2 regions of the Anaerosinus gibii genome follow, and region 1 is predicted to be linked to the other one. Evidence: a T-box and tRNA genes for the amino acid it is inferred to sense, from the RefSeq annotation. Region 1 holds a T-box; the other holds one or more tRNA genes.
The links. The T-box of region 1 lies ahead of ileS (isoleucine--tRNA ligase). A T-box ahead of a tRNA ligase gene usually reads a tRNA of that ligase, here a tRNA-Ile.
Positions count from the first base shown of each region.

Region 2: it encodes a tRNA-Ile, which carries the amino acid that the T-box ahead of ileS (isoleucine--tRNA ligase) is inferred to sense. The anticodon was not compared.

Region 1 covers NZ_CP120678.1:1,225,367-1,233,158, reverse strand. Annotated here, with positions in the region: gene ileS (isoleucine--tRNA ligase) at 1-2,105, opposite strand, end outside; T-box leader at 2,155-2,371, opposite strand; gene P3F81_RS05850 (DivIVA domain-containing protein) at 2,441-2,896, opposite strand; gene P3F81_RS05845 (YlmH family RNA-binding protein) at 2,921-3,706, opposite strand; gene proC (pyrroline-5-carboxylate reductase) at 3,699-4,514, opposite strand; gene P3F81_RS05835 (cell division protein SepF) at 4,526-5,011, opposite strand; gene P3F81_RS05830 (YggS family pyridoxal phosphate-dependent enzyme) at 5,025-5,714, opposite strand; gene pgeF (peptidoglycan editing factor PgeF) at 5,795-6,607, opposite strand; gene P3F81_RS05820 (TIGR03960 family B12-binding radical SAM protein) at 6,620-7,792, opposite strand, start outside.
Region 2 covers NZ_CP120678.1:798,459-806,250, reverse strand. Annotated here, with positions in the region: gene P3F81_RS03780 (Nif3-like dinuclear metal center hexameric protein) at 1-941, opposite strand, end outside; gene P3F81_RS03775 (tRNA (adenine(22)-N(1))-methyltransferase) at 932-1,621, opposite strand; tRNA gene P3F81_RS03770 (tRNA-Val) at 1,692-1,767, opposite strand; tRNA gene P3F81_RS03765 (tRNA-Ile) at 1,803-1,877, opposite strand; tRNA gene P3F81_RS03760 (tRNA-Asn) at 1,885-1,960, opposite strand; gene rpoD (RNA polymerase sigma factor RpoD) at 2,048-3,175, opposite strand; gene dnaG (DNA primase) at 3,240-5,039, opposite strand; gene P3F81_RS03745 (deoxyguanosinetriphosphate triphosphohydrolase) at 5,364-6,359, opposite strand; gene P3F81_RS03740 (OstA-like protein) at 6,451-6,927, shown strand; gene P3F81_RS03735 (hypothetical protein) at 6,986-7,300, opposite strand; gene P3F81_RS03730 (acyltransferase) at 7,567-7,792, shown strand, end outside.

The sequences.
Region 1 (7,792 bases):
TATGCCTCAGTAACCGTCTCGCGAACTTGTTCCAAACGTAATAACGCCCATTTATCCAGATCTTTTAATTCAGCATAAGCTACTTTATCTTTGTTAGGGTCAAACCCATTTGTATTGCCAAGAATATAACGGAACGTATTACGAATTTTCCGATAAACTTCTGACATTTGTTTTAAAATATCTTGCGACAAGCGAATATCTGCTTGATAATCAGCTGATGCAACCCATAAACGTAGAATATCCGCACCAAATTTACTAATAATGTCTTTTGGAGCCACGACATTTCCAATAGATTTAGACATTTTACGACCATCACCATCAACGACAAAGCCATGGGTCAGTACAGCTTTATATGGTGCTTTACCACGCGTTGCAACTGATGTTAATAGGGAAGATTGGAACCAACCACGATGTTGGTCACTGCCTTCGAGATATAAATCGGCCGGCCAAGCCAAACCTTCGCGCTGTTCTAATACAGAAGCATGACTTGAACCACTATCAAACCACACATCCATAATATCGCTTTCTTTACGGAAATGGTTATGACCACATTTCGGACAAACAAATCCCTCTGGTAAAATTTCTTCTGCAGTTTTCGCCCACCATGCATTAGATCCTTCTTCTTTAAATAAGTCTTTTATTGCATGAATTGTATCATCATTAATAATATGTTCATTACATTTTTTGCAATACATAATTGGAATCGGCATCCCCCAAACACGTTGACGTGAAATGCACCAATCATGACGATCTGCCACCATATTATGAATTCGATTTTCACCCCAGGCAGGAATCCATTTTACATCTTCAATTGCTTTTAAAGCCGCGTCCCTAAACCCATCAACAGAGGCAAACCATTGTTCAGTAGCACGATAAATGATTGGATTTTTACAACGCCAACAATGTGCATATTGGTGACGAATGGAACCATTGCCAAGTAATTTTCCCGATGCAGCTAAATCCTTAATAATTGGTACATTTGCATCATGAACAAGCATACCTTCATATTTCCCAGCCTCACTTGTAAATTTACCACTAGCATCTACAGGGCTGATAATCGGTAATTTACATCTCATTCCCGTTTCAAAGTCATCTTGCCCATGTCCCGGTGCTGTATGAACACATCCGCTACCTTGTTCTAATGTTACATAGTCGGCAGTTACAACCGGTGATTGTCTGTCAATGAATGGATGAGCAAACACCATTCCGGCTAAATCTGCACCTTTTATCTTCGCTAAAACCTTATATTCATCTTCAATTTTGCACTGTTTCATTACACTTTCAATTAGGCCAGAAGCCATTAAATAAACTTCTTCGTTTACTTGCACCCAAGAATATTCAAATTCTGGACTAACTGCAATTGCAACATTGGCAGGTAACGTCCAAGGTGTCGTTGTCCAAATAACAGCATAAACCTTACTTGCATCCACGCCACTCGGTAAATTATTCTTCGCATCAATTAAAGGGAATTTTACAAAAATTGCATGAGATTTTTTCTCTGCATATTCAATTTCAGCCTCTGCTAAAGCCGTTTCACAAGAGGTACACCAATAAACAGTTTTAAGCCCTTTATAAATATGACCTTTTTTCGCCATTTCACCAAATACTTCAATTTGCTTTGCTTCGTATTCTGGTTGCAAAGTCACATAAGGATGGTCCCAATCGGCCTGAACTCCTAAGCGTTTAAAATCCTCTCTTTGAATATCAACATATTTTAACGCATAATCTTTACACTCTTTGCGTAAAGCTAGTGCATCTAATTCATGTCGATTTAACCCTAAGATTTTTATTGCTGCGTGTTCAATTGGCAATCCATGTGTATCCCAGCCTGGAACATACGGGGTATCAAAGCCCCGCAATGATTTATACTTCATAATAATATCTTTTAATACTTTATTTAAAGCATGTCCCATATGAATATTTCCATTCGCATATGGAGGCCCATCATGTAAAATAAATTGTGGCTTGCCTGATGCTTGCTCACGTCGTTTTTGATAAATATTTATTTCTTCCCAATGTTTTAACATTTCCGGTTCTCTTTGTGGCAAATTACCGCGCATCGGAAATTCAGTATCTGGTAAATTTAAAGTTTTACTATAATCCAAAATATTTCCCTCCAAAAGTAAGTAAAATAAAAAAACCTCTCCATCCCCAAAAAGGGACGAGAGGTTATTCCCGTGGTACCACCCTAATGACTTATCTCATAAAAAGCCACTTTTGACGTTATAACGTTCGTCATTCGGCGCAATCTACTTTACGTTCAATCCGCAGTTCAAGAGTGATCTTCATTAACAACTTCTATCGAGCTCCCACCATTTCCCGACTCGCTGAAAAAATGATTGCTAATTACTCTCTCTATCATAACTATTTAACATATAATGAACAGCTAACTACGAGATATTATACAAAATTAATATCTCGTAGTCAAATTCTTTATAATTTATTCTTCCTCTGCCTCATCAGAATCTTTTAATAACTCTAATTGAGTCAAAACCAATGTACGCATTCTTGTTCGATAAAGCTGTGATCTCTGGTTTATTTCTTCATATTCAGTCATTTTTTCTTTTACTTTTAGATTTGCTTCATCAAGCAAACGCTGTCCTGTAACCTTTGCTTCTTTTATAATGAGCTCTGCTTCTTTTTTCGCATTTAATTTCACTTCTTCTGCAGTTTCCTGAGCTACAACTAAAGTATTATGTAAAGTATTTTCCAAATGCTGAAAATGTTCAACTTTAGTTTTAAGTTTATCAATAGAATCCTTTAAGTCAACATTTTCACGATATAGTTGCTCATAATCTTTAACAACCCTATCTAAAAACTCATCAATCTCATCTTCATTATAACCGCGAAAACTTCTTTTGAATTCTTTATTATGAATATCTAATGGTGTAAGCATGCATACTCCTCCTCAAATATCACTTTATATGTATCTTTTTAATACAATACTAATTCTACCTTTTTTAGTTTGTCCACGGATTTCCTCTACTTCAACTCTGCCTCGCCCACGCATTGAGATAATATCCCCAACTTTTATTGTCTGTGAAGCACCTTTGATTGATTGCCAATTTAGTTTTACTTTTTCTGTTGCAATATCCGCAACAATTTTACTACGTGATGAACTAAAACCTGCTGCAGCAACTGAATCAAGTCGAAGCGATGCTACAGTTGCCCTAATCTCTTTACACCGCTCTTCTTTAGGTTCAATTTCACTTAAATCACATTCTTCTACACTAATACTTGCCGCTCCAATTTGAATAAAATTCTGCATAACATATTCATAAATGGTGCTATCTACTAATATTTTGCAATGATCACTTTTCACTAATAGATCACCAAGGACATTTCTTTCGATACCAAGGCCAATTAAAGAGCCGAGGATATCCCTATGCGAAATATGATAATACTTATCATTCCAAGTCGCTTTGATTACCTTTATCGCAAAATCCTCATTGCCAAGAAAATCTTTATGTTTAAAGGAAACCCGCTGCCGCTCAGCTCCATAGTACCCCCCAGAACTATTAATTTCTATATTATCGTAAGACGCGGCAATCGTCTCAGCAATTGTATAGCCATACGGGTCTAAAAATTCACTCACCTTATACTTGCGATTTTTAGACACAAGCTCTGCAATGTCAAGTAATCTAGCCGCAATTTCCGCCCCTTCAGTTCCACGATAATATCTCAATATTTTTTCACGATCAGCCATTCTTTTTCCCCATTGATTTAGATTTATTCGTTGCAGATTCAACCGCATCAATTAAAGCACTTCTTACAGCACTTTTTTCTAATTCGTAAATTCCTGCAATAGTTGTTCCTCCTGGAGAAGTGACCATATCACGAAGCTCAGCCGGATGTTTGCCTGTCTCCAAAACCATTTTCGCTGCCCCCAACATCGTTTGAGCAGCAAGTGTAATTGATACATCTCGAGTTAATCCCATCTTTACTCCAGCATCAGCTAAAGCATCAATAATAACAAAAGCATATCCCGGACCACTACCTGACAATCCCGTTACTGCGTCCATGGCGCTCTCACTTAAAACAACTGCCTTACCAACTGAATCAAAGATTTCTAATGCAATTTTTTTATCGTCTTCTGTCGCATATTGTCCCATTGCAATTGCCGCCATTCCTTCTCCTACTGCTACTGGCGTATTAGGCATGACGCGAATTACGGGTTGTTCTGAAAAATATCTTTGTAAGGATTCTAAAGTCAATCCAGCAACAACAGAGATAATTAAGGTGTCCTTTTTTACACTTTTATAAATAGACTTTAAAATACCATGAACAACTTGTGGCTTCACTGTTAAAAATAAAACATCTACACTACTTCCAACAATATTTCCTTCACCTTGAGCTTCAATATTATATGTAGTTTGTAAATATGCTCGACGTGATTCAATAATCTCAGCTACATTAATATTTCTTGCAGGAACTAATCCTGCTTTGATTATCCCACTTAAAATAGCTTCAGCAATTGCCCCGCCACCAATAAATCCAATCTTTAAATTATCCAAATTGCTTCCTCCTATTTATTTAACCAAGGCATAACTAACTCAGATTCTTCTTCATTCTTAGGGGTATAAGCTACATCAACATTACTTGGAGTACATAAAAAGATATTGTTTCCAACCTTTTTAATCGTTCCTGCTAACGCATAAACTGTTCCACTAATAAAGTCAATCATACGCCTAGCTACTTCTTGATCTGTATTCTCAAAATTAACCACAACCGGTTTATGGTTTTTTAAATGATCTGCAATATGTTGTGCATCATCAAAGGAAAACGGCTCTACTACAATTACTTTTACCGATGGTTTCACCGCAGTGATATTAGCTTTTGGCATATTGATTACATTGCTAAAGGAAGTTGCGGTTGAACTAGTTCCTGCTGCCTTTTTGGATTTCGTCTCATTGACATTTTCAGTAGGTAATGGAGATTCCTTAAATTCCTCATCAGTATCCACCGTATCCATAAGACCTAATTTTCCACACACTTTATCTAAAAAACTCATTTTTTCCCCTCCATCAATATTGCCGTTGGCCAAAAATCCCTGTGCCAACTCTAATTAAATTTGCACCTTCTTCTATAGCTACCATATAATCATTGGTCATTCCCATAGATAACCAGTCCATAGAAACATTTTTAAAACTCTTCAGCTTCAAATTACAAAAAATCTGGAACAATTCTCTAAATATTGGTCTGGCATCTTCAACGTTGTTATAGTGTGGCGCAATTGTCATTAAACCGCATAAATGAATATGATCATATTGTCCAACAGAATCTAAAAATGGTTCTATTTCTTTTGTAGAAATACCAAATTTACTTTTTTCCTCTGAGACATTTACCTGAAGTAATACCTTTTGTATCTTATTTATTTTGTTAGCGACACGGTTAACTTCAGCCATTAACCTTTCACTATCAATCGAATGAATTAAATCAAATAAATCTACTGCATACTTTGCTTTGTTTGTCTGTAGATGTCCAATTAAGTGCCATTCTACTGAACGATCTAATGTTTCAACCTTTTGCATTGCTTCTTGAATGCGATTTTCTCCCACAAATTTTACTCCATGGTCTATCGCTTCGCGCATTGCATTTACGTCATGATTTTTTGTTACTGCAATTAATTTTACATTTTCATCAAAATAGCGATTTCTATTTCCTTTCGCTATTTCTATATTTCGCATAACCTGGGTTAATTTTTCTGCAATCAACGATAACCCCTCCATCATATGGATAATTCGAGAAGAAATATAAATATCCTCTACTAAAATATCATCAAAACAAATATTTGTTAACTTTTTAATTGAATTATCGCTGCAATTCGTCCTGTTTTTCCTTCATCAGCACGATAGGAAAAAAATACATCTGAATTGCATTTTGTACAAACATTGCTACAAATTATATTTTTATCAAGAACACCAATATTCTTTAGCTGAAGCCTATTTGCTTCCCATAGATTAATTTTCCATTTTTCTTTTGAAGTTTGCTTGTAAGTAAGCGAAGGAAACGCCTGCTTAAATTGTGTATACACAGGTTCATCTACTTCAAAACAGCATGGGCCTATAGATGGTCCAATTCCAATTAAACAATCTTCTGGCCTTGAATTAAATGAACTTCCCATAGCTTGTACAGTTTTTTGAGCAATTCCGTGTACAGTTCCTTTCCAACCAGCATGACAAATTCCAATTGCTTTTTTTATTGGATCAAAAATTAAGATGGGAACGCAGTCTGCAAAAAACATCATCAATGGTAAATCGGGTACATTGGTAATCAGTCCATCTGTGTTTTCAATTGCCTCCTCATAATCGAAGGCCCCCCGCCCCAAGTAAGATTCATCGACACAAAGAACATTCGTTCCGTGAACCTGTTGCGCAGTTACTATTTTTTTTGCATCGATTCCTAATCCTAAGCAAAAAGCCTCGCGATTTTGCCATACATCTTTCGAATTGTCACCATTATGCAAAGCTAAATTCAAAGAGGAAAATTCAGCCTTACTAACACCATGAAATCGTGTAGATATTGCTTGGGTAACTAAGTTAGAATTAAAGTGATTAAAAAATCCATACCATAGATTATTTTTGCATTTTATATAAAAACGACACATCTTGTCACATCCTTATTCACTGTGTTTACAAACTCCACATCGATTACAGCCATCAAAACATTTTATTGTTTTTTTCTGTTCGGCAGCTTTTAGCAATTCATCATAAAGATATTGCTTCGTAAACCCCATATCTAAAGTTTCCCATGGAAATACTTCATCTTTATCTCTGGTTCGATATAAGTAAAAAGAATCCTCTAAGCCATTTTGTTCCAGGGAAACTTTTAGCTTTTTACTTCCACCTAGTTGATAAGCGTCATAAATAGCCTTTCCAACCCTTCGGTCTCCGCGCGCGAGTATTCCTTGCACATAAGCTTCTTTAGGAGATTCCATAATAATTTCGATTCCTTTAATTCCCTTTAACGATTGTTTTATCTGCTTTAACTTATAATCGATATTTTTTAAATCGTCCATTGGCAACCATTGAAATGGGGTAAAAGGTTTAGGAATAAAAGGATTTATACTCAAAGTAATCGTTCCTCGGCAGTTTAACTTTTCTCTATAGTCTTTTATCTTCTTTGCCATTTTAATAATTTCTTCAATATCGTCATCTGTTTCAAATGGCAAACCAATCATAATGTAGAGCTTTAAATTTTTTATTCCCGCGTTGACTGCGATATTTATTGCCCGAAATAAATCCTCTTCATTAATCCCTTTATTTATTACATTACGTAATTTTTCACTTCCAGCCTCAGGCGCTAAAGTAATTGTCTTCAATCCACTTTTAGCTAAAGAATCGGCTAAATCATTCGTAAAAGAATCAGCCCTTAATGACGCAACCGACATACTCATATCAAGTCCCAATATATCTTTACATAATGCATCAACTTCAGGATAATCTGAAATGGCAGCTCCCATCAATCCGACTTTTTTCCCAACTTTTTTTATTTCTTCTAAATTTACTTTTAGCTTTTCTAATGAACGCGTCCTAGGCTTTCTAAAACAATATCCCGCCATACAAAATCGACAATGTCTGCCACAACCACGAGCTATTTCTAGTAAACATAACCCACCAAATTCAGTTTTATCCGTAAAAATGACACTCTGAGCATCAAAATCATCTAAATTTTCTACCCATTGACGAGTTACTTTCTCTGGTACACTTGTAAGATGTATAACAGTTAATTGATTATTTTCATTAAGCTGGTGCCGATAAAATTTAGGAATATAAACACCTGGAATCTTCGT
Region 2 (7,792 bases), 430 kb from region 1:
TGATATTTTAAATCACCAGTTACAAATAAATCTGCGCCTGCATAGGCAGCTTTTCCAATAAATTCAGCCCCACTACCGCTACATATTGCAACTTTTTGAATCATCGTATTCGTATCACCAACAAAACGTACTTGCTCAGCTTTTAGCGATTCTTTTGCTATTTGAATAAACTCCAGAGCTTTTAACGGCTTTTCAAGTTTTCCAATTCTCCCTAAACCAAATGCTTCTCCTGATTGTTTTACCGGATACAAATCATAGGCAACCTCTTCATACGGATGTGCTTTCATCATTGCTCTAACAACCCGATGAGCAATTTTTTCCGGCATAATCGTTTCTAAGCGCACTTCATTTACATATTCCAACTTACCTTGTTTACCTATAAACGGAATTGTACCTGCCAAAGGCATAAAAGTGCCTTGTCCCTTTACCTGAAATGTGCAATGACTATAATTTCCGATATGACCAGCACCTGCTTTTGCAATCGCCATTTGTACAACACTTACATAATCTTCCGGAATAAATACAACAAGTTTTACTAAAGCTTCCGAATCAGTGATCGACAGAGGTTTTGTATCTTTTAGTGATAATTTTTCTGCTAATACGTCATTTACTCCATGATTTGCAATATCTAAATTTGTATGCGCCGAAAAGATAACAATTTCATTTTTTATTATTTTTTCAATTAATCGTCCTTGTGGTAAATCCATCCGTAAGTTTTTCATTGCTTTAAAAATAAATGGATGATGAGAAATGATACAATCAACCTTTTGCTCTATTGAACGTTTAATAACAGCCTCGCTTACATCCAAACATACCATAATCTTTTGAATGTCTCTACTGGGACTGCCAATCATAAGCCCAACATTATCCCAACTTTCCGCTAAATGACGTGGCGCAATTTTTTCCATTACATCCATCATTACTTGGCATTTTATAGACATTTTAATCGCTCCTCTAGTCCTTTTACTTTATTTCGTTCAATTTTGTATTTTTCCGATTGTTTAACATCTTCACTCTTTTCCATTGCCATTAAAATACGCTTACTTTGCATTAAAAGATTTTGTATGTGATTCTTTAATAAGGGATGTCGCTTCTTCCATAATATTGTACCGATATCACTAAGACTTTCATCTCTCCATGCATCTTGTCCTGGCTTTGCCAAAATTATTTCATATAATCTGCCTTCATCAATGACTAAATCTTCATCTTCAATGCGCCATCCATTATTCCACAACCAATTTCTTAAACTACTTGTTGCATTTTGCGGCTGTAAAGCCATGCCTTTTACACCAGCTAAAACCTCTGGCTTTGCAGATAAAATTTCCACCATAGTAGTTCCACCCATACCAGCAATCGTTAAAAAAGTGGCTTCATTAGGTTTTAAAACACGAATGCCATCACCCAGTCTTACTTCTATTTTATCTTCTAGTAAATAGTTTTTTACTGCTTGTTTAGCAGCCTGATAAGGCCCCGTATGGACATCACAGGCAAAAGCTCTCGCAACGATTTTTTCTTCAACTAAATAAATCGGCAAATAAGCATGATCTGTTCCTATATCAGCAATAACACAGTTTTTTTCCACAAAATTCGCAACTGCCATTAAACGATTTCCTAATTTCATCTTTCATCCCCCAAACGGTGATATACTAAAAAATGCAAAGCTCAAAAGCTTTGCATTATCAATTCATACATGGTGGGCGATAACAGGATCGAACTGCTGACATCCTGCTTGTAAGGCAGGCGCTCTCCCAGCTGAGCTAATCGCCCATATAGAATTTTAACCGATACCATTTCACTCAAAATGGTGGGCCCACCTGGGATCGAACCAGGGACCAACCGGTTATGAGCCGGTTGCTCTACCGCTGAGCTATAGGCCCAAAAAATTGGCTCCTTGAGTAGGACTCGAACCTACGACCGATCGGTTAACAGCCGATTGCTCTACCAACTGAGCTATCAAGGAATGTTGCCAACAAGAAATATTATACATAAACGAAAATATCTTGTCAAGCATCTAGCCATATACTTAGCAACTTTTTTACTAGTATATTTATTCTAAGAAATCTTTTAATTTCTTACTTCTACTTGGATGACGTAACTTTCTTAAAGCTTTCGCTTCAATTTGACGAATACGTTCACGAGTTACCCCAAAATTTTGCCCAACTTCTTCAAGTGTTCTAGCTCTTCCATCATCTAATCCAAAACGTAATCGAAGAACTTTTTCTTCCCTTGGCGTAAGAGTTTCTAGAACTTCTTCTAATTGTTCTTTTAGTAGCATAAAGGAAGCAGCTTCAGCCGGTGCTGGTGCATCCTGGTCTTCAATAAAGTCACCTAAATGAGAATCTTCTTCTTCGCCAATTGGCGTTTCTAATGAAACTGGTTCTTGAGCGATTTTCATGATTTCACGTACTCGCTCTACAGCTATTCCCATTTGTTTAGCAATTTCCTCAGGCAATGGTTCTCTACCAAGTTCCTGTAAAAGCTGACGTGATACACGAATTAATTTATTAATTGTTTCCACCATGTGTACAGGAATACGAATCGTTCTTGCCTGGTCAGCAATCGCACGCGTAATTGCTTGACGAATCCACCACGTTGCATACGTACTAAATTTATATCCTTTATTATAGTCAAACTTCTCAACGGCTTTAATTAAACCAAGATTCCCTTCTTGAATTAAATCCAAAAATAGCATTCCGCGTCCAACATAACGTTTCGCAATACTTACTACTAGACGTAAATTTGCCTCTGCTAAACGTCGTTTTGCCTCCTCATCGCCTTCTTCCATGCGCTTCGCCAAACGAATTTCTTCTTCTGCAGTTAAAAGAGGTACTCTACCGATTTCTTTTAGATACATTCTTACTGGATCATCTATACTAATACCCTCTGGAATACTTAAATCAATATCTGTATCATCATTTCCATGATCATCTAAGTTTACGTCATCATTATCATCAAGTCTTTCCGAATCATGTCCTTCATCAACAATCTCAATCCCTTTACTCGAAAAAACCTCATACATATCATCAATTTCATCTGGAGATAAATCTTCACTTTGAAGTGCATCCATAATTTCACTATAAGTTAACACTCCGCCATGTTTCTTCCCTTTCGCAAGTAACTTTTCCACAACTTCATTATTTACATGCGCCGATGATGCCGTTTTCTTATCTGCCATTTAAATCCCTCCTTTCACTGCAAATATAGAATTTTTCATTGTATTCATAAATCTATCTACCCCATCAATCATACATCTTATTAATCTCATATTTTATTCGTTGACTTTCCGCCAATTCCTGCAAAAAGCCTTCATCCCCCATACGTTCTAATTGATCTGCTCGTAATCTATGCTTTTCATACAAATCCTTTAAATGTGCTAAATGAATTGACTTAATACAATCATCTACTAACTGTACATTGTCACTATCCTCGAATTCATTTAGCAAACAACGAGATAATTCATTATTTGCAGAATCGCTCAAATTTAACGATATCCCAATATCAGAAGTACTCTGACCCTTTTTATGAACATCTGATAAAAATTGCATAATCTCTCTATGATCTTTATTCTTAAATTCATCTATTTGCAATTGTGCTTCTACATAAGGTATTATATTGTTATCTTCCCATAATAAGCGTATGATATGACGCTCTGCACCTAATGCAGCACTATCAACACGTTGCACAATAGTATTCATTTCTATAGCTTGCCCTTTTTTTACATTATTATCCTGTTTATTTTTTTGTAGATATTTTTGAATTTCACTTCTGACTGCACTTTCATCAATACCTAGAGTTTGCGAGATTTTAGCAATATAAGCATTTACTTCAACTGCATTATCCGTTTCTGCCAAAACTGGAACTACATCTGCAACTACGGCAACTTTACCATCCAAAGTTGTATAATCATAATCACGTAAAGCTTTATCTACTTGATAATCTAACAATGGTAAAGCATGATCTGCCAGTTTTCTAAATGCTTCGGCACCATGTTTACGAATAAATTCATCGGGATCTTTTCCATCAGGAATTGATATAACACTTACCTCAGCACCAAGATTGCGTACAATAGACAAAGCACGTACTGTAGCATTTTGTCCTGCTGCATCACTATCATATGCAAACAGAATTTTTTCTGCATATCTTAACAATCTCTTTGCTTGCTGTTTTGTAAAAGCAGTACCTAATGATGCAACGACATTTTTTATTCCATTACTATGCGCAGTTACAGCATCCATATACCCTTCAACAACAATTGCACACCTTTCTTTTTTTATGTGCTCACGCGCAAGATGAAGCCCAAATAAAATATTTCTTTTATTGAAAATCACTGTTTCTGGAGAGTTCAAATATTTAGGCTGACTATCGTCTAGAACCCGTCCACCAAACCCAACTACATGATTCTTTTCATCGATAATAGGAAATATTACACGATTACGAAACCGATCATAGACACCTTCATTTTTTCTTTCTGCAGCTAGTCCAGATTTAACAAGTAATAAATCACTTATCCCTCGCTTTTTAAATGCGCGACTTAACTTATCCCATGCATTAGGTGCAAACCCTAATTTAAACTCATCAATAATATTCTGTCCAATACCGCGTCCAAATAAATAATTTTTAGCTTCTATTCCGTAATTCGTTTTCGTTAAACAAGCATAAAAAAAGTCCTTTGCTAAATCCTGTACATTCCACAAACGATGCATTTCTTTTTCTCTGGCTATTTCTTCAGAGGTTTTTTCCTTCTCTGGTAATGGAATGTTTGCTTTTTGCGCTAATAATTTTATAGCTTCAAACCAACTAATATTCTCATATTTAGAGATAAAAGAAGCAACATTTCCACCCACCTGACACCCAAAACAATAAAAAAGCCCTTTATCCGGACTAACAGAAAAAGACGGCGTTTTTTCATTGTGAAAAGGACAACAGCCCCAATATTTCGTACCCTTCTTTTTTAGTGACACATATTCAGAAACAACTACGACAATATCACTCGAAGTTAAAACTTGTTCAACAAACTCATTAAATATTATTTTTTCCATAACCAACCCTTCATTGAGCCTGTTAAAATCAAAAACGATTATTTTTCATTCAAATGATGAATAATTGAAACATCCTACATAGATTCGCCAAGATTCTACATTTTCCTGCCTAATAGAGATAAAATTAGAAAACCTTCCATCTAAATGGATATTTTCGACAAAATTTAAGATAATTTTACTATTCATTCGAAAATCCATCTCATGTTATAATTATATTCAATATAAAATTCAAATATCCTTTTTCCCTATTGACAATATTCTTCAAATTTGTTACAGTTTCGAACTTAAAAGTCACACACTGATATTTTCAGCGTGTGACTTTTTTTAATCGCCAAACATAGTAGACGGAATAAAAATATCCTCAAAAGTTTTAATCGCAAATAAATCTGTTAAGCCAGCAATATAATCAGCAACAGTTAATGCTAATCCCCATCTATTTTCACGCTTTCGAAAATCTTCTGGCAACTTATCCGGATGCGAGAAAAAATACTCATATAAAGTATGAATAACATAAGCCGCTTTTTTTCTTTCTATTTCTAAATCTTTAGCATGATATATAGTCTCAAACATAAAATCTCTAAATTCATCCATGCTTTTCTGAACACTTTCAGATAGTATAATATCATTTTTACCGCTTGATGTAAGAATCATATCGGACACCATAGCCGTAATCATTTTAGACGGTCTAATTCCAAAAATTTCAGCTACATCTTTAGGCAACATATTGGGTGTCAAACGACCCGCACGTATTCCATCATCATAATCATGGCAAAGATACGCGATCCGATCAGAAATTCGGACTATTTTTCCTTCTAACGTAGAGGGTAGGTTTCTGCCTGAATGATTTAAAATTGCATCCTTTACTTCATTTGTTAAGTTTAACCCCTCGCCATTTTGCTCTAAGTACTCAACAACACGTAAACTCTGTTCATTATGCCTAAAATGCCCTAATATCTCTTTCATCGCATCCTCTCCAACATGACCAAATGGAGTATGTCCAACATCATGGCCTAAAGCAGCAGCCTCAGTCAAATCTTCATTTAAATTTAACCCCCGAGCAATCGTTCTAGCAATTTGAGCTACTTCGAGACTATGTGTCATTCGCATTCGATAATGATCACCTGGCGCAATATAAACTTGAGTTTTGTGTTTTAAACGTCTAAAGGCTTTACTGTGAATAATCCTATCTCTATCACGTTGAAAATCAGTGCGGAAATCACATGGCTCTTCCTTGAATCTTCTTTTACTATCTTTACTTTTACAGGCTAGGGGTGACAAGTTCAAATATTCTCGCTCTTCGATTCCTTCACGGATTGTCATCTTTTATCGCCTCACATTATTTCACTTTTTTTACAATGCTTTTTCTTAAAATATTTGTTATACTACAAACGAGAAAGGATGATTTCACCCAATGAAAAAATTGAAAATATATTGTTTACTACTTCTTCTCATTTTTATCACAACATCTTCCGTTTATGCAAAGCCAACAATTACCTCAGATCGTAAAACATTTGACATTGCCAGCGGACAATATCTTCTTGAAGGAAATGTTTCTGTATCGACAAATAGTAGAGTTATAAAAGCTGGAAAAGCACGAGTTAATGTCATCTCACTTGAAGTATGGGGAACTGACGGTGTAGAGGTTACACAAAATGATTTATCTTTTTATGGCGATCAGGTTTATGTAAATGGTAAAAGTTCCTTAGCTCAAATAGATGGCGGAGTAAAATTAGAGACAAATTATACAACAATTACAGCAAACCAGGTAGATTATAATTGGAAGACTAAAATCGCAACTTTTCATGGAAATGTCACCTTTACTGAAGGTAACACAACCTCTTACTTTTCTGTATTACAATATAATGTAGAAACAAATACGATTATCTAATTAAGAAATTACCTTTAGATGAGAAAAAGGGCAGTTATAAAATAACTGTCCTTTCTTATTATCTTCGCCTATAACCACCGATAATATTTCCACCACCAAAAAACATCCATCCTAAAATGGCCAAAATAATTAAATTACCAATATCAGCACGTAATATCCCTATATCCACTAAAATTGATACAACCGTCATTCCTGAAATATACAACATAATCTTTTTTATTGAGTAATATGGATATTGACGGCGTAATAAAATATAAATTGCCCCTAATACTGCCAAATCAATGAATATACTAGCAAACGAAGAAAGAAAAATGCATTTTAATATTCCACTAATAACAAAAACAGTTAATAACTGTATTGTAACATTTTTCATGACAATCCCTCCTAATAAATGTTTATAATCATATTTTAACATATCTCCCTTTCATAAATCATCATTTTCCTTTTAAATATCAATAAAATTTACAAAAACTCTTAAATTTTTTCTCTTTTAAGTTATTACTAAGACTTAAATTATATAAAACTTCAGATCATAAATAATCGAAAATATTTACTTCTTTAGCAATACAATTTATAATAACAAAGGGTAACTTTACCAATAATAAAACAAAACTAAATTGTATAGGAGATTTCTTCATTATGGCAAAAAAAAGAATTGTTGCATTAGAATATATGCGCGGTATAGCCATGCTTGGAGTCATTGGTATTCATACAGGGTCACAATATTTATCAAATACTTTCAATAATATACACTTAATTGCATTATTAGAAATAGTAACTCGATTTAGTGTGCCTATTTTCTTTTTCATTTCTGCCTTTGGCTTATTTTACAAACGTGATCTTAATCAACCATTTGCTTATAAAG